DNA from 4 places in the Exiguobacterium sp. SH4S7 genome. Region 4 is predicted to be linked to each of the others. Evidence: predicted binding sites of a transcription regulator. Region 4 holds the regulator's gene; each other region holds the start of a gene.
What was found. Region 4 encodes Rex, which represses fermentation and respiration genes when NADH is low (regulators of the CRP and FNR family bind a similar motif). Its sites were predicted from a motif close to TTGTGAAATATTTCACAA; they were not measured.
Positions count from the first base shown of each region.

Region 1: a site for Rex is predicted at 2,288-2,305, ahead of pflB (formate C-acetyltransferase). Genes of this name have one in related genera too.
Region 2: a site for Rex is predicted at 2,604-2,621, ahead of EVJ29_RS02925 (L-lactate dehydrogenase). Genes of this name have one in related genera too.
Region 3: a site for Rex is predicted at 3,219-3,236, ahead of EVJ29_RS11710 (DoxX family membrane protein). Genes of this name have one in related genera too.

Region 1 is NZ_SJUT01000005.1:72,979-78,642, forward strand. It holds gene pflB (formate C-acetyltransferase) at 1-2,201, opposite strand, end outside; gene EVJ29_RS10505 (hypothetical protein) at 2,562-2,984, shown strand; gene EVJ29_RS10510 (DEAD/DEAH box helicase) at 3,039-4,205, shown strand; gene EVJ29_RS10515 (hypothetical protein) at 4,202-4,843, shown strand; gene EVJ29_RS10520 (hypothetical protein) at 4,873-5,664, opposite strand, start outside.
Region 2 is NZ_SJUT01000001.1:594,880-600,543, forward strand. It holds gene EVJ29_RS02905 (1,4-alpha-glucan branching protein domain-containing protein) at 1-961, shown strand, start outside; gene rpmG (50S ribosomal protein L33) at 1,046-1,210, shown strand; gene EVJ29_RS02915 (5-formyltetrahydrofolate cyclo-ligase) at 1,267-1,821, shown strand; gene EVJ29_RS02920 (DUF92 domain-containing protein) at 1,800-2,570, shown strand; gene EVJ29_RS02925 (L-lactate dehydrogenase) at 2,740-3,696, shown strand; gene EVJ29_RS02930 (rhomboid family intramembrane serine protease) at 3,845-4,903, shown strand; gene EVJ29_RS02935 (M42 family metallopeptidase) at 4,919-5,664, shown strand, end outside.
Region 3 is NZ_SJUT01000006.1:94,432-100,095, reverse strand. It holds gene EVJ29_RS11725 (helix-turn-helix domain-containing protein) at 1-896, opposite strand, end outside; gene EVJ29_RS11720 (MFS transporter) at 1,007-2,272, shown strand; gene EVJ29_RS11715 (DUF3817 domain-containing protein) at 2,298-2,594, opposite strand; gene EVJ29_RS11710 (DoxX family membrane protein) at 2,677-3,180, opposite strand; gene EVJ29_RS11705 (pyridoxamine 5'-phosphate oxidase family protein) at 3,375-3,788, opposite strand; gene EVJ29_RS11700 (cold-shock protein) at 3,914-4,114, opposite strand; gene EVJ29_RS11695 (glycoside hydrolase family 55 protein) at 4,380-5,664, shown strand, end outside.
Region 4 is NZ_SJUT01000007.1:100,749-106,412, reverse strand. It holds gene EVJ29_RS12975 (ABC-F family ATP-binding cassette domain-containing protein) at 1-922, opposite strand, end outside; gene EVJ29_RS12970 (redox-sensing transcriptional repressor Rex) at 1,072-1,728, shown strand; gene EVJ29_RS12965 (twin-arginine translocase TatA/TatE family subunit) at 1,728-1,946, shown strand; gene tatC (twin-arginine translocase subunit TatC) at 1,950-2,738, shown strand; gene EVJ29_RS12955 (hypothetical protein) at 2,879-5,524, shown strand; gene EVJ29_RS12950 (YesK family protein) at 5,629-5,664, shown strand, end outside.

The DNA.
Region 1 (5,664 bases), on a different contig from region 4:
TCGCGTGTCAACTTGATGAAGTTGACGGCGTAACCTGATACGCGGATCGTGAGCTGCGGATACTCTTCTGGATGTTCCATGGCGTCGAGCAACGTCTCACGGTTGAAGACGTTGACGTTCAAGTGGTGACCTTTGTGCTCGCCACCCATATAGCCGTCAAGAAGTGCCGCCAAGTTAAGTTCACGTGCGACGTCTTCTTTACCGAGTGCTTTCGGTACGATCGAGAACGTGTATGAGATACCGTCTTGCGCGTGTTCGAACGGAAGTTTAGCGACTGACGAGAGCGACGCTGCCGCTCCTTTCGTATCGCGGCCGTGCATCGGGTTCGCACCCGGTGCGAACGGCTCACCAGCACGACGGCCGTCCGGTGTATTACCTGTTTTCTTGCCGTAGACGACGTTCGACGTGATCGTCAAGACCGATTGCGTATGAAGCGCGTCGCGATACGTTTTGTGTTTCCGGACTTTTTCCATGAACAATTCTACGAGTTCGACAGCAATCGCGTCGACACGGTCATCGTTGTTTCCGAATTTCGGGAAGTCGCCTTCTGTTTCAAAGTCGACAGCGATGCCGAATTCATTCCGGACCGGTTTGACCGTCGCATATTTGATTGCTGACAAGCTGTCCGCCGTCACCGAAAGGCCAGCGATACCACAAGCCATCGTCCGTAAGATTTCAGGGTCGTGGAGCGCCATTTCAATCCGTTCGTACGCATATTTATCATGCATGAAGTGAATGACGTTGAGTGTGTTGACGTAAAGCTCCGCGAGCCAGTCGAGCGTCCGGTCGAAGTCAGCGTACACTTTGTCGTACGTGAGGACGTCTTCTGTGTTCATGTCCCAAGCCGGAGCGATTTGTTCGCCGCTCTTCTCATCGCGTCCACCGTTCATGCTGTAGAGGAGTGCTTTCGCCATATTGGCACGGGCACCGAAGAACTGCATCTGTTTGCCGATTTTCATCGGTGACACACAGCAGGCGATGCCGTAATCGTCACCAAACTCTGGAAGCATGAGGTCGTCGTTCTCGTATTGGATCGCCGACGTCTCAATTGACATCTTCGCGCAATATTGTTTGAATCCTTCCGGTAATTTCGTCGACCAAAGCACCGTCAAGTTCGGTTCTGGTGCCGGGCCGAGGTTTGTGAGCGAGTGAAGGAAACGGAACGAGCTCTTCGTGACGTTCGAACGGCCATCCTCACTCATCCCACCGATTGATTCCGTGACCCACGTTGGATCTCCAGAGAACAATTCGTTATAGTCAGGCGTCCGCAAGAATTTGACGATGCGGAGTTTCATGATGAAGTGATCGACGATTTCTTGGACGTCTGACTCTGTCAAACGGCCTGCCGCCATGTCACGCTCAGCGTACACGTCAAGGAATGTCGATACGCGTCCGAGAGACATCGCCGCACCGTTTTGTTCTTTGACAGCTGCAAGGTAAGCGAGATATACCCATTGATAGGCTTCTTGCGTCGTTTCAGCCGGGCGACCGAGGTCGAATCCGTAAGCAGCGCCGAGTTGTTTCAATTCTTGAAGGGCACGAAGCTGTTCAGACATCTCTTCCCGCGTCCGAATGTCTGCTTCCGAGAGGAAACCGCCATTGTTCGCCAAATCTTTTTTACGCTCGGCAATCAAGAAATCTAAACCGTACAAGGCAACGCGACGGTAGTCACCGATGATCCGGCCACGTCCGTATGCGTCTGGGAGACCTGTGATGATCCCTGACTTACGTGCCGCCCGCATCTCTGGTGTGTAGGCATCGAAAACACCTTGGTTGTGTGTTTTACGAATGTCTGAATAGATTTTTGTGATTTCAGGATTTGGTTCGAAGCCGTATGACTCGAGCGCGGCGTCGACCATGCGAATGCCGCCGTTCGGATGAATCGAGCGTTTGAACGGTTCGTCCGTTTGGACACCGACGACTTTTTCAAGGTCTTTATTTAAGTACCCAGGTCCGTGTGAGATGATTGTCGACGGCGTGTTTTGATCGACATCCCAAACGCCCCCGCGTTCCCGTTCTTCTTTCGTCAATTCCATCACTTGTCCCCAAAGACGATTCGTCGCCTCTGTCGGTCCGACTAAGAAACGGTCATCCCCTGTATACTCGTGGCGGTTCAAGCGGATAAATTCACCGACATTCACTTCGTTCGTCCACTGTCCAGGAACAAATCCTGACCAGGCTGATTTAATTTCAGTTGCCATTATGGTCACTCCTCATAGTTGAGATAACTGCCTGATTCCTTATAATATGAGTGTACGTGAAAACGTGAACAATATGTTTTACATTCTTGTGAAAGTTGTAACAATCTCATGAACATTGGTGTTACGCCGTTTTTGTAAGCGCTATTTTATCTGTTATAGTAGTTTTTCAACTTACATAGAAACAGACGAATCCCTATTCGTTCACGTTCTTGTGAATTCTGTATTATCTTTAAGTAGTTGTGAAAAATCATACAGTTTTTGTAGTGACTTAACTCACAGGTTCGGGATAGAACTTGAATTTTTGCCTTATATCGAGCACAATGGAAGCAGAACATTGTAGAAGAGGAAGGGGTTCTTCCCATGACGTATGAACCATTAACAGCCGAGCATAACTTAAAAGCCGGTGACCGCATCTCCCTTAAAGTCGAAGAGGCTGGAGACAAGCGCGACGGATTTATCACAGAATTTGAAGAAAAAGGCTTTTGGATTCGCTTTGATGACGATATCGAGAATGAGGATTTCATCGATTTCCGTGACCATTTAATGGTCGCACTCGTGTCGCGCCCAATCGACGTCGCGACGACGTATCCAGAACTAAACGCCTATGCAAAATTGCTTAAGGAATTGGAATACCGCGTGTATCAAGGCTTCACGGTCGAAGGTGTCGAAGCCTCGCCTGAGCACATCGACGTGCACATCAAACTCGTCGAGGACGGGCAAGTGTACACACAGACACTCCGTTCATCGATTGACCAAGACACTGAACATGTTCGCTATATTTGAACCAGGGAGCGCTTATGCTTCCTTTGTTTTTGCCCAACGATAAGGAGAACTGATATGAACTTTACAAAACCATTCATTAACGAAGCCTGGGAACGCCTTGGCTTTAACGAACCGATGCCGGTCCAAGCGGAAGCGTTCCCGCCCCTTTTAGAAGGAAAAGACGTCACAATCGAAGCACCAACAGGGACAGGTAAGACACTCGCTTATCTTTTACCCGCTATTGAAAAAATCGATGCCTCGAACGACCGGATCCAAGTCGTCATCGTCGCACCGACGCGCGAACTCGTCATGCAGATCCAAACGGTGGCGCAACGTTTCACCGAAAAAGGTGACGTCCGGATTGCCTCGTTCATCGGCGGCGTCGAACTGAAGCGCCAAATCGATCGCTTGAAGAAAAAACCGCATTTGATCGTCGGGACACCAGGACGTCTCGTTGAATTGATCGAGAAGAAAAAACTTAAACTGCACGAAACGCATACGATCGTGCTCGATGAAGCCGATCAAATCATCGACAGCGGATTGACGGAAGCGGCTGAGCGCATCATCAACCATACGGCGCACGAGCATCAAATCTCACTCGTTTCGGCGACGTTGACGGATACGCTCCAAGCCTGGGCTGCCCCGTTCTTGAAAGAACCGGTTCACGTGAAGGTCGAACGGACTGTCAGTGCTCAAGTGACGTACGGCTATATGTTGACGACACGTCGCTATAAGCCAGAATTGCTTCGTCGCCTATCACACGTCGACGGTGTCAAAGTGCTCGCCTTCATCAACAACCGCTCGTTCTTACCGCCGCTCAAAGGTGAGCTCGATAAGATGAAAGTGAACTACCGTATGCTCGATAGCTTGAAAGGGAAACGTGCCCGCGTCGAGACGCTCCGCGAATTCCGTAAAGGCGAATATCCGCTCCTCATCACGACGGGTCTCGCAGCGCGCGGACTCGACATCGATGAAGTGACGCACGTCGTCCATTTCGATTTACCTGAATCGACCGATGACTTCATCCACCGCTCAGGACGGACCGCTCGCGGTAGCGCGGCCGGGACGGTCCTGTCGATCGTGACACCGGAAGATTTGACGCACTTGAAATCGTTCGCCCGCCAGCTCGGTGTCGAATTGAAAGAGCTTGAGATTTACCGTGGCGAAGTCATCGAGAAACGGATCGAAGACAAACCGCCGGTCGTCAAACGTCCTGCAGACAAGCGAGGACCACGGCGATGAAAAAAGACCGGAAAGTAATTCCCTTCCCTTTGCTCGTCGAAGAGTCCGAATTGCTGGCCGAACTGAAAAAGTTATACGAGCAAGCGGCACTCGCACGCAGCACGCAGTGGACGAACTATATCCAAGAGATCGCTTCGGAAGGCACGTGGCACTTGAAAGACGCCGAACTGTTCCGCGATTTGTTCATCGATTGGGCCGTCTTCTTTGAGACGGATGAGGACGGGATGACACCGCACGGCCGCTATTTGGCGGACCACAAAGCTGACATGTCACCTGCTCTCTATCATGCCTTGCGCGGTCTCGCCGTCCCCCGGTGCTCTGTGTTTGAAGTGACCGAAGACGGCTTACGTGATTGGGAGACGAAAGAGACGTACAAGGTAATGCTACCGGAAGTACGCGAACCAGGCGACGTCATGCTCGGCAAGCTGCTCGACATCCGTGGCAGCTGGCGCTTCGGGTCGGCCTTCCTCGCACTTCCAGCGAAGATGGCTGGCAACGTAGCAGATCTGTACATCGACTTCATGGATGAGGTCGGTCCAGGTGCGTTCCTCGATCAATTCCCTGAGTTTTGCGCGGAACTGATCGATATGTTGCTTGATTTAGAAGAAGGGGTCATCATCCCGAAACCAACGAAATAACCGAGAGGCAGCCGCCTCTCGGTTATTTTTTATCTCACATAAAATTGGGCGCCATCGAGCAATAACTTCGCTTCCTCGTTCGTCGCGTTCACCGCGGCGCTCGAGACTTCTTTCCCGTCCTCGTATACGTCGATGACGGCTCCGTCTTTCGTCGGACGGACGTGGTACAGTTGGTTTCCGACATAGGTAGTTGTGCCAACTGAACCATCGATGACTTGGCGTGTCGACGGTTTTCCTGTCATCAAATCGACGACGATTTCGGATCCGTCTAGTTGCACCGCCATCAACTCGTTATCATGTACGGTCAAGTTTGACTCTTCGGCTTTTGAAGCGAGTTGGACGACTTTATTCGTTTCGATGTCATAAGCGAACAGTCCTGGACGATTTGTTTCGGTAGAATGGGTCTCCCCGTTCTCTGTGAAGGATTCATACGCCCCAACTCGAACTGGGATAAACCGATTACCGGTCGAGATCGGCATCATATTGCGGTCATAAAACCAAGACGTCCCGAGCACTTCGGAAACGAAGTCGTTGTCGAGATCGAGATCTTTGATCGTTATCTCGTTTGTTCCTTCCTTAAGCACGGCAAGTTTTGTTTTTGATTCCGCCTCATAACCACTGCGGAAAATTAAATGAACGTCCCCGTCGTGAACGAACAGACCAGCCCACGAGCCCTCCATCACATCGGCCGGCGCCTTAAACGTCTCACTCGTCACAGTCTCACCATCCGTAGACTTGAATAAGACAATTTCCTGATTTCCGTTTTGTCCGAGGCCGACATATCCTTCATCCGTGCGAATCGATTGGGCAAAGTTCAATTC
Region 2 (5,664 bases), on a different contig from region 4:
GCTCAGACATTTGCACACGATGGAGACGCAACTCGTCAAAGACGTAGCCGACTATCGGAACACCTCGCCACTCGCCGACCGGGCTTTGAGACAGCTCATTCGTCATTATGTGCTCTCAGTCTCGAGTGATTGGGCGTTTATCTTGGACGGCCAGACGACGGCGCAATACGCCGCCGAACGTTTCCGCGAACATACCCGTCTGTTTGCCGAACTCGAGACGGCGCTCTACGAAGGCAAGCTATCGGATCGCTTGCTAGACGAGCACTACACGGTCTATCCGTTCTTAGACGACGTGGATATTGATATCGATACGTTCCTATCTCCACACGACTATTATGTGACGCAGGAGCGTGGCGAAGAAGGTGAGGTCATTCTCGTCCTCACGCCAGAATATACAGGCAATATAGTGGGCGACCTCGGTCACCGCGTCGTCGCTGAAGTCGAGGCACGAGCGGCTGACGGGGAGACCGTTTACGTCCTCACGCCGCACAGTGAAGGATTGCCTGAATATGAGCGCCACAATCGCGTGCACGTGTACCGGGTCCCACTCACGAGTCCGTTTCTAGAGCATGTCATGAACCAAATCGCTGCTCAGAACGTCGCCTACGTGAAACTCGTCCAACAGTTACAGACGATGGTCAACTTCAAAGCGGTCCATCATTTTGATTGGATGACGATTCCAGCGGCACGTTCACTTGCGAAGTCACTAGATGTTCCGTTATACTCAACTATGTTGTCATTTGAAACGACCCGCAACCCGCACGGGCACGGTGGCCTGTTCGATGCGATCCATCGCATTGAGAACGGCGTCCTCTCGGAAGCTGATACGGTTTATGTCGGTGAACAGCTCTCGATCGAGGAGCTCGCGACGCGGTATGTGATCGGCGATAACGTAAAAACGTGCCTACCGCTCGACGCGTCACCGTACGGGCAGAAACGTTTGAAAAAGAACGTGAAATAACCTTGCTTTTTCAAAAAAAACTTGGTAGGATAATTGAGTATGCTTAGACTGTAAAGCAAAAGCACTTGATACAACATTAGTAAGATGGGAGTGAAAGATATGCGCGTTAAAATCACACTAGCTTGCACAGAAACAGGCGATCGCACGTACATCACGAAGAAAAACAAACGTAACAACCCAGAGCGCCTCGAATTGCGCAAATACAACCCACGTCTCCGTCGTCACACGCTTTACCGCGAAGTGAAATAATTGAGACCGGCCGTCACTCATGTGGCGGCCTTTTTTTTCGATAGGAGGAATAACAAATGACAGCTAAACAAGAGCTCCGAAAAGCGGTTCATGTGAATATTCGCGTGCTCACCGATCGTGACGGGCGTGATGAAGCGATCCTACATACCGTGGCGTCGCTCCCTGAGTGGCAACAAGCGTATACGGTCGCACTCACATTGTCACTCGATCTTGAAGTGAATACGCGTCCGCTCATCGATACAGCTTTAAAAGCAGGAAAATCGGTGTTGGTGCCGAAAGTAACGAAACAGGGGCTCACGTTCCACGAAATCAGGACGTTCAGCGACCTCGAGCCGGGGGTAATGGGTATTCTCGAGCCGACGACCGCGGAAACCGACCTCGACATCGATGTCTGTATCGTCCCAGGCCGTGTCTTTGACCGTTCTGGATATCGGATCGGTTGGGGCGGGGGTTATTACGACCGTTTCTTAGCGACATATCGCGGTGCGACGATCGCGCTCGCCTACGACGTACAAGTGCTCGACGAAATACCGATCGAACCACACGACATACCTGTCGAACTGATCGTGACAGAAAGGGAAATGATTCGATGCTCTCAATCGTCCTCGTAACTTGTCTAGTTGCACTGGCCGGATATCGTCTCCGGTCGTTGACGTTCTCTGGGGCGATCTTGACGATCGTGACAGGGACGGTCATCGGGTTTGGTTTTGGCTGGTTCGGGCTGTACTTGCTCGGTGTGTTCTTTTCGACGTCCTCGCTCGCTTCAAAATATCGCGCCCGCGACAAGGCGTCGGTCGATGACATCGTCGAAAAATCCGGACCGCGTGACTTCGTGCAAGTGCTTGCGAACGGAGGAATCGCTATGCTCACCGCCGTCGGAATGGCGATGACTTCGAACGAGGCGTGGCTATTCGCTTACGTCGTTTCAATCGCGGCGGCGACGAGTGACACGTGGGGGTCCGAGTTCGGCGTCCTCGCATCGCGCCGACCGCGCTCTATTTTGACATTGCGTGAAGTTGAACCGGGGACGAGCGGTGGTGTGTCACCGTTCGGTACGCTCATGTCCGTCGCCGGCGCGACGATCATCGTCTTGTCATCGCTCCCGTTCTTAAACATAACGATGGGCACGCTATTTCTATTGATTGCGCTCGGTCTGAGCGGCAGCGTCGTCGATACGTTGCTCGGTGCGACCGTGCAACGTAAGTATCGCTGTCGGACGTGCCGAAAACTGACGGAGAAAAAGCTGCATCACGGTGAAGCGACCGACTATGTATCTGGATGGCGCTTTCTCGGCAACGACGCCGTTAATTTCTTGGCGATCGCCTCCGCGGCAGCGATTGGTTTTCTTGTTTTCGCCTAAGGGTAGTACAGAGAATGAGGGTGTTTCAAACGAATGTGAATTTTGTCACAATATTGCCAAACTGAAAACGGTTTCTCTTGTATTGACTGTTTGTGAATGATGTTACAATCTAGGTGTAACAGACAAAACAAAAACATGAAACAGATTGTTTGAAGGGTGGAAAAACAACATGGAAACATTAAATCATGCAAAAGTAACACGGGTCGCTCTCGTCGGGGCCGGAGCGGTCGGTGCAAGCTTCGCGTATCAATTGACGACAGCGAGCCTATGTGAAGAACTCGTCATCATCGATATCAACAAGGCGAAGGCAGAAGGCGAAGCGATGGACTTGAACCACGGCGTCTCGTTCGCTTCGTCACCGATGCGCGTCTGGGCTGGAGATTACACGGACTGCGGTGCTGCAGATATCGTCGTCATCACGGCTGGCGCTCCTCAAAAACCAGGTGAGACACGTCTCGACCTCGTTGAGAAAAATGCGAAAATCATGAAATCGATGATCACTGAAATCATGGCTTCTGGCTTCGACGGTATCATCATCCTCGCATCAAACCCGGTCGATATCATGACACACTTGGCTTGGAAATACTCGGGTCTTCCGAAACATCGCGTCTTCGGTTCAGGGACTGTACTCGATACGTCACGCCTCCGCTACATGCTAGGTGATTACTTCAACGTCGATCCGCGCAACTGCCACGCTTACATCATGGGTGAGCATGGCGATACCGAGTTCGCGGCGTGGAGCAACGCCCGGATTTACGGCAAATCGGTCGAACAGTTGCTCGAAGAGAACGACGAGTATACGTGGGAAGACCTTGAAGACATCTACGTCAACGTTCGTGACGCTGCGTACCACATCATCGAACGTAAAGGCGCGACGTACTATGCGATCGGTCTCGGCTTGCTTCGTCTCGTCAAAGCGGTGCTCCGTAACGAGAACACGCTACTCACGGTCGGTGCCTACTTGGACGGAGAGTACGGCTTGAACGATATTCATATCGGTGTGCCGGCAATCATCAACCGCCAAGGCGTGCGTCAAGTCGTCGAAATCGAATTATCAGAAGAAGAGAAGCAGAAAATGCTCCATTCGGCAGACGTGTTGTTGAAAACGATGCAACCTGTTTTATAATATATTCGCGATATAGACGTAGTCGGCGTATGCCGGCTACGTTTTTTATGTGTTGGTACGGACGCCGGACAGATTCAGAAAGCGCCAACTTTTGTCGTCATGATCGAATTGGATTACAATTAAGACAGAAGGAAAGGAGGGGATTCAGTTGACGCAACCGGGATGTTTTTGGGAAGACATTTACCATGCGGTCGAGGCGGGCGGTCGGGTCGAAGGTATACTCGAGCCTTCGCGCGCGCTGGTATTGTTCGACACGAAAGCTGGAGACCTCTATCACCTGTACATAAAGACGGATAAGGCGTGGGCAAACCATGTCGCGATCGAGATCGAGGCGGTCATGAGCTCGTTCCGACTCGCACGACTCGGGCGTGCGAAGCTTCACGTTCATATATACGGCGACCCTCTCGTCGATGAGGAGCGACTTGAGACGTTGTCGTTCCAAGTCGCGGCCAAGGTGAGACTCGACAGGCACGCGTGTGGCGATGAACAAGATGAGACCCGGTTTCGGTCGCTCGCGCTCGCACTCGATAAACAGCGAAAAGCCGAACTGAAGAAGCGATTCTCATTCGGTGAACCGCAACTCGTCTATGCGCTCATGATGTTGACGTTTGTCGTCATGTGGCTCGCCGAATCGCTCGGCTCGACGCTCGATCCGAACACGCTCATCCGATTCGGCGCCAAAGTCAATCCGCTCATCGACGATGGCGAATGGTGGCGCCTCGTCACACCGATGTTCCTTCATATCGGCTGGTTTCATTTTGCGATCAACATGTTCGCGCTCTGGTCGCTCGGCCCGCTCGTCGAACGCATGTATGGGTCACCGAGGTTCTTGACGATCTATCTGTTGGCGGGCGTCATCGCGTCGACCGCCTCCTACGCGTTCAGTGAGGCGATTTCGGCCGGGGCGTCCGGCGCATTGTTCGGTCTCGTCGGCGCACTGCTCTATTTCGGACTGCGTGACCGCTCGCTGTTCATGAAGACGCTCGGCCCACCGCTGTTTATTATGTTAGGATTAAACGTAGGGCTCGCCTTCGTCCTCGGTGCCAGCTTGGACCACTCGGCCCATGCGGGGGGCCTCATCGGTGGATTTTTGATGGCGGGCGTGGTCGGATTACCTGATGAAACGACAAAAAAATGGCGCCTGTTGTTCACGGCGCTGGCAGTTTTATTGACCGGGACACTATACTGGCTCGGATATCATCGATGACAAAGGAGTAACAACATGATTGATACGTTAAAACGATTAGTAGAGATCCCGAGTCCTTCTGGAATGACGCACGAAGCAGTCAGTTACGTCGAACGTGAGCTCACGGACCTCGGGGTTGAGACGAGCCGGTTGAGAAAAGGTGCATTGTTGGCCAAGTTTCCTGGACAAAGCGGGCCGGCCCGTCTTTTGACCGCCCACGTCGATACGCTCGGTGCGATGGTGAAGGAAGTGTTGCCGAGCGGACGCTTGCGGCTGACACAAGTCGGCGGTTACGCTTGGACCGCGATCGAAGGTGAGAACTGTCTCGTCCATCGCGAAGCGGGCGAGGCAGTGGACGGGACGATCCTCGTCCATCAATCGAGTGTGCACGTCTATAAAGACACGAACAGTGCCGAGCGGACGGCGGCGAACATTGAAGTACGTCTCGATGCCGACGTTCATACGGCGGACGACGTCCGAGCGTTAGGAATCGAAGTCGGGGACTTCGTCTCGTTCGATCCCCGTTTCAAACAGACGGAGACGGGTTATATTAAATCGCGTCATCTTGACGACAAGGCGTCGGTCGCCATCCTGCTCGATTTGGCGCGTGACTTGGTCAAAGCGGACTTGCCACATACGGTCTACTATTTAATTTCGAACTATGAAGAGGTCGGTTTTGGCGGGAACGCCGGGATCCCGGACGAAGTTGACGAGTACATCGCAGTTGATATGGGGGCGCTCGGGGACGGGCAACACTCGGACGAGTACACTGTATCGATCTG
Region 3 (5,664 bases), on a different contig from region 4:
AACAACTGATCCATGACAGCAATCTGTTGTTGTAAAAGGTCTATTTTCCGATACTCAATCGCATATAGCGCTTCTGTCATCGCTAGACGAATTTGCATCGTCACGTCTCCAGTGAAGTCAGTATATTGTTTTGCTTTTTTCAACGCATCGATAATCACCGCTTCGTCTTTCAAATAAAGCGCACAAATCGCAATCGTGCGGTACACATCATCGACGCGATAATATATTTTCGTCCGCTTCATATAATCAAGTGTATCTTCGAGACGACGAACCGCACCTGGCAAATCATCGTCATACAACATATTTCGAAACACCATGAGCATACTAAACTCGACGCGAGTTTTCGTTTTCATACTTCTCGAATCAATCAATTCAATCGTGTCGATGCGTTCAATCGCATCGTCAAAACGATTCCACATGAGTAAATAAAAGGCTTGGCTAATGCGAGCCATGATCAGCTCTTCTTTCTCCTCGACCCGTTCGAACACCGTAATCGCTCGATCATACAACTCCAATAGCTCTTGTTCGTCTCCACTATTGAATACGCTGTCCGCGAGCAACGTGTAAGCCTTCCCTTGCCATACCGAGTTCATCTCTAAGTCTAAGTAGGGTGTGAGAGCCTTTTGAACAGCTTCATCTTCCCATGAGTTAAGACTTCCTTGCATATATTCAATCTCTTCAACGATTTTTTGTAAGCCTGCCTCGCGAGGATCGACAAGTAACGACTGCACCGACACGTCCAACCGCTTGGCAATCTCGCGCAGACTGCGCATCGACATTTCGGCTTTCCCGTTCTCAATCATACTGAGCATCGATTTCGTGATGATGCCGTCTGCGAGTTGACTTTGCGTCAACTTTTTTTCTTTTCGTAACGTCTTAATCCGCTGTCCAATCATAGAGCACCTCTTAAAAGTTAAATTTAATTGAACTTATTGTTTACAAATCTCTTTTCGTCGTCTATTATAATGTTAAATCACATTGAACTTAATTGCAAAGGAGACTATGTATGACTACTTCTACCTCGAACTTGCACGTGTTGTTGCTCGGGAAATTCATGTCGTTATTCGCTTCCAGTCTATTCACGTTCGTCGCCGGATTGACGGTGCTGACAACTTCCGGTTCCGGGCTCCAGTTCGCCCTCGTCTTACTGGCCGGGACGTTGCCTCGTGTTCTATTATCACCGTTTGCCGGTGCATATGCCGACAAATTGAACCGAAAACGCGTCATCATCACGATGGAATCGGTCAACGGGCTATTGTTCTTCTTGGCCGGGGCCGCGAGCCTCATTTGGACGTTCGGCGTTCCTGCTTTCTTGATTATTACATGTCTGCTTTCTATCGTCTCCACTTTCTTGTCTGTCACGTTGACGAGTTCGATTCCACTCCTGTTCGACGAAGACGGGCTTCAACGCGCCAATTCGCTCATCCAAAGTATCATTTCCGTCTCAAGTATTGGTACGCCACTTTTAGCCGGGGCGCTGTTCAAGCTATTACCGATTTCAGCGTTCTTGTTCAGCTCATCCCTCTTGTTCCTCATTGCCGCCCTGTTCGCCTCACGTCTCACATTCCAAGCGTATGAACATGCTTCCACCGATCAATCGACGTGGGACGACGTCCGCTCCGGTTTCCGCTATTTGAAACGCCAACGCGTGCTATGGACGCTGACGATTCTTGCGGCGTTCCTCAACTTCTTCTTCGTGGCTTCGGAAGTACTGTTCCCGATTGCCGCCTTGCAACAGATCGGGGTCAGCCCGCTCCAGTTCGGCTTTTTAGAAAGTATGTTCGCAGTCGGATTTTTAGTCGCCTCTCTTGCCCACGCGCTGCCGTTCTTTAAGATCAAGTATCGTCTAGCGACGGTCCGCACATCGCTTATCGTCATGAGTTGCCTCTTTATCGGCCCGGCCGTCCCGCTCTATTTTGACTTCTCGGTCACACCCGCCATCGTCTTCCTCACCGGATTCGCTTTGTTGAGCGGTTTCTTCATCATCCGCGTCAATATTCCCATCCAACTGTTTTTGCAGACGAACACGGAACCAAGCTACCTCGGTCGTGTCATGGGCGTCCTCGAATCGCTCGCGATGGGGATCACCCCGCTCGGTTTCGTGTCGTTCGGGTTATTGAGCGAATGGATGTCGGTCACGTCACTTTATGCGATTTGCATGGTATGCCTGCTTTCGATCACGCTGTTCGCGATGCATCGCATCCGTCACGATATCGCGGCTGAAAAAGCGACGGTACTGGCTGAAGTCGAAAGCGCGCCGACACATCAATGAACGAAAAAAAGACATCGAACGTTTTTCAGTTCGATGTCTTCTCTGTTGATGGAAGGACTCGTTTCTCTAACAAGAACGGTCCGAACGGGATGACCGAAGCCATGACCGCGAGGACTAACACTTTGAAGCCCCAGTTGAAGCGCCACGCCATGTAAACCGCTGCCGCCACGTAAGCGACGAACAGGAAACCATGGGCCGCACCGACGATGCTGACGGCTAGCGGCATGCCAGCCAAATACTTAAGCGGCATTGCGATCAACAATAAGAGCAGGAATGACATCCCCTCTGTATAGCCGAGCCATTTGAATCGAGTTGCGTTCATATCCGTTCTCCTTTTTAATCGATGCTACGTTCATCGTAGCCGATAGAGGTGAAGTTTGTCACAGGAGAACGTTAGAAAGTCGTTAGGCTATTTGACGATTTGGTGAACGATGCGCAATTTTCGTTTCGACGAAGCGGCGGAGGAACAAACCATCGACGCCGATTTTGCCTGCGTTGTAGCCCGCGACGAGAATCAAGACCGATACGATCAACATCGTCGGGTTCGTGCTGACCGTCCCTGACAATAAGAACGCCATGTTCATGACGAGTCCGAAGAAAGCCGCGCTGCGTGTGAGGGCACCAAGCAAGAGACCGAGACCGACCAAGAACTCACCATACGGAATTAAGATATCGAAAAGTGCTGCGTTTGGGATTGCGAAGTTTTCAAGGAATGTTGCCCACCATCCGGCGACCGCCGGGTGATCTCCCGTCGCGAGTGAAGCTGCGTTTTGAAGGTAACCGCCTGATCCGAAGCCGCCCGTGATTTTACCCCATCCGGCTGTGAGCCATTGATAGCCGAGCCAGATCCGTAACACCGTCAAGATGCCGGTTGCGATGTTGTGGTTTTGCCAAAACTTTGTGAACATGATAATTCCTCCTTTTGAATGGTTGAATGATGGCTTATATGTGATTACATTCACAATATATCACCCATGTTCATGTTTTCACATAGCTTGAGACAATAGTTCACGTTTCGTTCATATGTGTGTCACAGGTCAGTCACTTTTTGGAAATTACACCAAAAAAAGCAACGTCTGCTCGAGACATTGCTTCCACTGATTTAAAGATCAACTTGTTGTGGCGGTTGGCCTTTTTTATTCATCACACGCATCGATTGCGGTGAGATTTTTAAAATGACGAGTTTTGGATCATCCGGGCCGTCGAACCAGCCCTCAAGTTTTTCGTTCCACACTTTTTCTTTCATCGACTCGTCATCAGACACCGACGTCTCTCCTAAAATCTCTAGATACGTGTCGCCGACCCCGTCCCCGTCGTAGCCGATCAAGACGTGCGTATATGGATTGTTCTTCAACTCATCGACTTTATCCGTATCTTTCGAGGTTGCCGTATAGAGTGTCAGACCGTCATGGAAAAACGTCATGTATCGGCTGTGCGGCTTCCCTTTATATACCGTGGCCATCGTTCCCACGTTGCTTGCATCTAGAATTTGTTGTGCCGTTGTTTTAGCATTCATTTTTAAAGCCCCCTTATCATAGTCACTCGTATAATCATTCCCTTGCGGCACTTGATTAAACACGAAGACACGAAAAAACCTGCTCGCCGAAGCGAGCAGGTTATAAAATTCCTTAGAAAGGAAGATTAGATTTTTTCAACGTTAGAAGCTTGTGGGCCACGAGCTCCGTCAGTGATTTCGAAAGTTACTGCTTGGCCTTCTTCAAGTGTCTTGAAGCCGTCGCCTTGGATTGCTGAGAAGTGTACGAATACGTCGTCTCCGCCTTCCATTTCGATGAAGCCGTAACCTTTTTCTGAGTTAAACCATTTTACTTTACCTGTGTTCATAATGAACCCTCCTGAAATAAACGCTGTGCGTTCTAGTAGTGCCTTACTAGAAAAAACTGACCAAAAAAAAGCACAAAACTTGTTGGATTATCTTTCATGAAAAATAATCCCAAGCGATTGTGAATTATGTTTCCAGCTATTCTTAATTAAGCACATATGTAATATACCATGGATAAATGCTTCTGTCTACTAAATACTTCGGTTTGCTAAAAATAATTTCAAAACGGGTACATCACATGTAGTGAACGTTAGGAGGACGACTCATATGATGAATCAAATTGACCGCACGCATATCGCTGCCACCATCGCCCGTCACGCGGCCTGGTCGACAGATGAGCTATTGACGGAGACGCTCGCTTGGCATCAAGCGACGCGACACGACCATTATCCTGACCAATCGAAGTCGTACCGCTCCCACTTGCCGATGACGGAACGAATCACACCGGTGACGAGTGCACTCCCGCTCGAGGTCGTCGACGATCTCATCCGGCCCGTCTGGATGCGTCGTCTCGACGCGGAACATTTGAATTTACTGCAGACGACACGCCATCACGTCGACGTGACCGATTACGGGGCCGTCGGGGACGGCAAGACGGATTGCACGCTCGCATTCCGGCTCGCGCTTCGGTCGAACCGCCACGTCCACGTGCCGGCCGGTGTCTATATCGTCCGTGGCGTCCGGATCCCCTCGAACTGCGTGCTCGAAGGTGCGGGACAGCAGGACACGGTATTACGCTTGGCCGACGGCACACCGAAGCATCGCCGGCTGCTGCGAAATGCGACACCGTTTTATGGGAACCATCACATCGAGGTCGCCCATCTGACGCTCGACTGGAACGTCGAGCGCCTTGGCGACGTCGATCGGACGTCGAGTGGAGACACGGCTTCGAGCGCGTTGACATTCGCCCACGTCAAATTCGCCTGGGTCCATCACGTCACCGCCAAAGGTGCCGGGCTGCACGCGTTCGATATCACCGCCCCTCACTACCATTACCTCGGGGACGGGTTGCGTGCCAAAAAAGGCAGCCGCTACATCTGGCTCGACCGCTGCGAGGCGACGAATTATGGGGACGACGGCATCACGACGCATCATAGCGACGCCATCTACATCACGAACTGCTACTGTCATCACCCGCACGGACGTACGCACGCCCACGGCTTCTCCAATTCAAACGGCATCGAGGTCGATGACGGTTCGCGTCACGTCGTGCTCGTCAACAATATGACGGAAGGTTGTTTTGGAGGCGTCGAGGTGAAAGCCCACGGTACGTCCTCGGCCGCCCATGACGTCCATATTTTTGGGCACGTCTCGTATCGTGATAACCGGTCCTTCAATTTTCGCCACATCGGGCACCACTTAGCCGACGATCCCGAGTCGAAGACGGCGCGGTTCATCTCAGGGACGAATTTACTATCGATTGAACCGGTACGCTCGAAGCTATACGCCAAGTCGTCGCCCCGTAGCCTCGTCATATCGGCGTATCAAGACGTATTGATCCATGGCTTTACGGCCATCGGTGACCCGTCCTATGATTATACAGGACATCCAG
Region 4 (5,664 bases):
CGTCCATGCGGTCGATCTTCTCGAGCCGCTTGCGGACGCTTTGGGCGCGTTTCGTCGTCGTCGCCCGGGCGATGTTCCGTTGGATGAAGTCTTGCATCTTGGCGATCTCTTCTTGTTGCGACTCGAACTGTTTCTTCTCTTGCTCGTAAAGCGCGGCCTTCTGCTCGAGGAATTTCGTATAGTTCCCGACGAAGCGGCGGCTGCGGTTGCGTGACAGCTCGTAGACGACCGAGACGACGCGGTCGAGGAAGTAACGGTCATGGGAGACGATGAGGACGGCACCTTTATAGCCGCTCAAATATTTCTCGAGCCAGCTGAGCGTCTCGATGTCCAAATGGTTCGTCGGCTCATCCAAGATGAGCAGGTCCGGGCTTTGCAGGAGCATCTTCGCTAAGGCAAGACGTGTCCGCTGTCCCCCTGAGAGCGTATCGATCCGACGTTCGAAGTCGTCCGGGTAAAACCGCATCCCGTGCAAGATCGAGCGGATTGTCGCTTCATACTGATAGCCGCCGCGGTCTTTGAACGTGTGTTGCTCCTCGTCATACGCCGCAAGCAGACGCTCGTAGGCGGCCGGGTCGTTCAAGATCCGCTCCGAGCCCATGTCTTGCTCCATCTGGCGGAGCGTCTTCTCTTGTTCGATCAAGTCGGTGAAGACGGTGAGCATCTCGTTCCACATCGTCTCGTTCGATTCTAATCCTGAGTCTTGGGCGAGATAGCCGATCGTCACGTCTTTTGGCTTCATGATGTCGCCCGAGTCATAGTTGTACTCGCCGGCGATGACTTTTAACAGCGTCGACTTGCCGGCGCCGTTGCGGCCGACGAGGGCGACGCGTTCGCCTTCTTGGATTTCTAGTTTGACATTCTCTAAAATCGGCTCGACGCCGAACGATTTGGATAAGTTGTTGACTTGCAGTAGGATCAAGTGAAAAAACCCCTTTCTCTCTGTTTAGTATACTTTATTTCTTCCCCTTTTCAGGTATATTCATTGAGTGCTTATGTGAATTCGTTTACAATCAAGGTGTATGAAATCAGATTCGTTTGAAACGCGTCGTAAAAAGGAGGCTCTTTCCGTTGAGTCAAAACGAACCAAAGATTCCGCAAGCGACAGCCAAACGGTTGCCACTATACTATCGGTTTATCCAAAGCCTACATTCGTCAGGGAAACAGCGTGTCTCTTCTGCTGAACTGAGCGAGGCGGTCAAGGTCGATTCGGCAACGATTCGCCGTGACTTCTCATACTTCGGTGCGCTCGGTAAAAAGGGATATGGCTATAACGTACAGTATCTGTTAGAATTTTTCCGTAAGACGCTGAATCAAGACGAGATCACGAACGTCGCCTTGGTCGGGGTCGGTCATCTCGGGACAGCGTTCGTCAACTATAACTTCCTTAAAAACAATAACACACATATCGTCGTCGGGTTCGACGCAGACGAGACAAAAGTCGGCACGACGATGTCAGGTGTCCCGATTCATCACGTCGATGAGATGGAACAGATTATGAAGCAAAACAAAATCGATGTCGCCATCCTCACGGTCCCGTCTGCCTACGCGCAACCGGTCGCCGATGATTTGGTCCGCTATGGCGTTCGAGGGATCTTGAACTTCACGCCGGCGCGATTGACTGTACCGGACACGGTCCGCGTCCATCATATCGACTTGTCGATCGAACTCCAGTCGCTCATTTACTTTATGCAACACTATCCATCCGCTGAGGGGGTCCATCAATAATGGAATTTCTACAATCATCACTCGTCGTCGGTATCCCAGGTGGCGTCAGTATTTTCGTCATCGCCATCATCGCGCTCATCCTCTTCGGGCCGAAGAAATTGCCAGAGTTCGGCCGGGCAGCGGGGCAGACGCTCCGTGAGTTCAAAAATGCCACGAACGGTATGATGAAAGAGCACGATGAGACCGACAAGAAAGAAATTGAGAAGAAAGAGCAGTAAGCCATGAGCCATCAACCTGATCAAGAACGGGCACTGTCCGATCACTTGACAGAGCTGCGGAGACGACTGATGCTGTCGGCATTTGTCGTCTTTGCCTTCTTTCTGATCGCTTTGCCGAGTGTCAAATACGTGCTCGCCTATCTGCAGGCGGACCTCGTCGAACGAGGGCTCGAGCTGAACGCCTTTGGGGTCGCGGACCCGCTCATGATTTACTTGAACTTGGCGCTCGTCATCGGGCTCGTCGCATCGGGTCCATTTCTACTGTATCAACTGTGGGCGTTCGTCGCACCTGGTCTGCATCCGAATGAACGAAAATGGACGCTCGCCTATATCCCGGTCATCTTTATCTTGTTCCTCATCGGTCTCGCATTCGCCTACTATTGGTTGTTCCCGCTCGTCCTCGATATCTCGACGGACCTCGGGCAAGACCTCGGTCTGACGCAAATCATCGGGGCGACGAACTATTTCACGTTCCTGTTGCAACTGACGATCCCGTTTGGACTGTTGTTCCAACTTCCGGTCGTGACGATGTTCTTGACGCGCATCGGTGTCGTGACGCCGTACTTCCTCTCAAAAATTCGGAAGTACGCCTACTTCGCCTTGTTCGTCATCGCGGCATTCATCACGCCGCCGGATTTGACGTCGCACCTCATGGTGTCGCTGCCGCTCTTCTTCTTATATGAGATCAGCTTATCGATCTCGCGTGTGACGTACCGCGGTGTGCTCCGACGTGAGAAAGAGGCGATGGTGAAAGAACAGATGGATTTGATGAAGCAAATGAATGAGAAGTGAACACTACGTCATGTGACGTGGTGTTTTTTTTAATTTTAGGGCTATTAAATTTTGAAAAAACAACTTAAAATTAGGAAGGTTGAATTAAAAATGGATTATTTTTGAAAGTTATGTATTCATAAACAGAAATGAGGAGAACGATGAACAAATGGTTATGGAGCATACTCGTTGTGCTCGTCATGGTGGCAGCGCCCGGATTAGACGTTCGGGCAGAGGGTTATGCCAAGCCTGAAGTCATTCCGGCAGGAGAAGTGGTAGGAAATAGTGAATATGTGTGGCGCTCAGGAGATCCTGAGACGCTCGTCCATGTGAAGACCGGTGAAGTCTATACATTACCGATTCGAGTGTCCGTCTTGCACAACATTCACGCAGTCGGGGACGGTCGATTTATTTTGGAAGGGTGGCAACAATGGATGGTATGGGATATCCATACCGATTCAGGTTCAAGCTTTCCGATTGAGCCGGGAAGCGGTCTGGATGCAGTCGTTGCGATCAATCAGTCGGCGGAAACAGTTTTATGGACCGACGACAAAAAATATGTCACCACGTCGATGGCAGGGGACATCCTCGGGTCGATCACTAAAGAGAGTATGTATGAAGCATACGGACTGCTCGACGACGGAAATGTCCTCGCATTCGTGGATGGCCAAATCACGAAACGGACAGTGACGGGTGAAGTGCTCGAGACGCTTGGTTCATATACGGGCCAGGTGAGGGGAGCGTCGTTGATCAAGGGAGCGAACCAGTGGGTCGTCACAAAATCCGGTGACTGGGAACATCTCAATATATTCGATATAGCGACGAAACGATGGATTGAGAAAGATGCGCCAGACGTAAGGAATCTAAGTTGGAAAGACGGCGTCTACTACTTCACGATTCGAAAGATGTACACGACGTTTTATGTCAGTTATAACGTGGCGACGAATGAGTGGCGAGAAGCGCCGATCGATGACGCGGACGTCCGACAGCACGGACCGTGGTATGTCTTTTCTGAAAACCGCACGGTAGGTTATACGCCGGAGTCGTTATGGAAAGCACCATGGAAACTGCTTGTCAACGTGCCGAAAACGACGGCACGTTATGAAGTAGGTCGTCCCTATGAAGTGAACGGAACCGTGACACTTGTCGATGGGACGGTTTTACCTGTCTCGGGTACCGAGTTGAAGGCCCGTTTAGCTTACCAAGACGATCCATTCGTCTGGGAGCAAGACAAACTGACGCTGCAGACGAATGGTTCTTATGACATGATTTTCGAGTGGAATGATTTGGACCGACGCTTAGATTTATGGGCGTCGAATTACGTACCCCTCACACTCGATCCACCGTCGGGCGTATTAGGTCCGATCAGTGGGAAGACGGCGCCGAACACGCCGGTGTTTGTCAGCGTGACGAAAAACTTGTATCTATCGAATTCATCGGATTCATTGTTGAACTATCAATCGACGACGGTCCAATCGGATGAATCAGGGCGCTATACGTGGCAACCTGCGCGTTGGTTCACACCGGGATCTCGCGTGACTGTGAAAATCGGTAGTAAGTCGGGCGTGTACGCCGAACCAATCGAACTTCAGACGGTCAAGGAGAGTGAGGACACGTCACCGAACGGCATCTCGGTTCTGACGAAAACGGTCACTTCAGGTGTCACGTTGAAAACGACGCCGAACGCCTCGGTGGATGTGTTGATTCGCAGTGGGAAATACTACGAAGTTTTGAATGAGCAGGCAGATGAGGACGGGCTCGTTTCGATTAAAGAGTTCAATACGATGCCTGTAGACACCGGAACAAAAGTCTACTACAAATTAAAAGAGGCACCCGCTTCAGCGTTCCGGCTCACAACCGTTGAGACAAGAGTGGAACCGCCTGTGTTTTCGTGGACTCGGACACCGTTGATGTATGACAAATCCATCAATGTCACATCGAGTACCGATCAGGCCTATCGCATTTATCGAAATGGTACGCATGTGGCGACAACACGCGCGATGCCGTACACGTTCGACACCCCACTGAAAGAAGGGGAGGTCATTCTCGTCACACGCTCGAGCGGCGATGCGACGTACCAACTCACGAAAAAGGTCCAAGCGTTCACACCGACGCTCAGTGTGACGGACACGCTGATGACGAAGACAGAGGCGACGCTCACGATCAAGAAGACGAGTACGGCGACTGTTCGATTTTACGTGAATGATAAGCTCGTCACGGCGAAACGTCTGTCGACGACGCGATACACGGTCCCGGCCAAACCGGGAGATGTGATTCGTGTCCGAGCGGCGGTCGGATCGAAGTCGCGTGACGTCTCGGTCAATTTGCCGAAGACATCGCTGTCGACGCTCTCAATCAACGATGAGAAGTCGCTTTGGGTCGGATACGTGATTCCGAACAGTACCGTCACGTTGAAGAACGGTTCGAAAGTACTTGCTACGGCGAAGGCAAGCAGTACCGGGCGAGTGACGCTCCGCTTCACCCGTCAGCCGATTAACGGGACGCTGTCCTTGACGAGTCAAGGAGGACTGTTCCGCCATGTGCAGACGTCGAAAGTGACTGTTGGTCCGACGCCTACACTCATGACAACGATTCCGTCGAGTGCGTCGAAGACACTCAAGGCGACTTCGAACGTCGCATACGGCACGTTGACGCTCACACGTGGCTCGACCGTCCTCACCAAGAAGACGGTGACGGCTACGTCGACGACGCTCAGTTTCGCCTCACAAAAGAAAGGGACGAAATTGACGCTCCGTCTCGTGACGCCGCAAGGTCGGAGTGTGACGAAAACAATTTATGTACGGTAATAGAGGAGCCATTCGCTGAAGCGGATGGCTTTTTTCTGAGATGGGGAATGTGACAAGAAAGTGATACGATGAAACCAATCAAACACACGTCAGGGGGAGAAGCGATGGCTTGGGAATATTACGGGGACGCGCTCATCGTC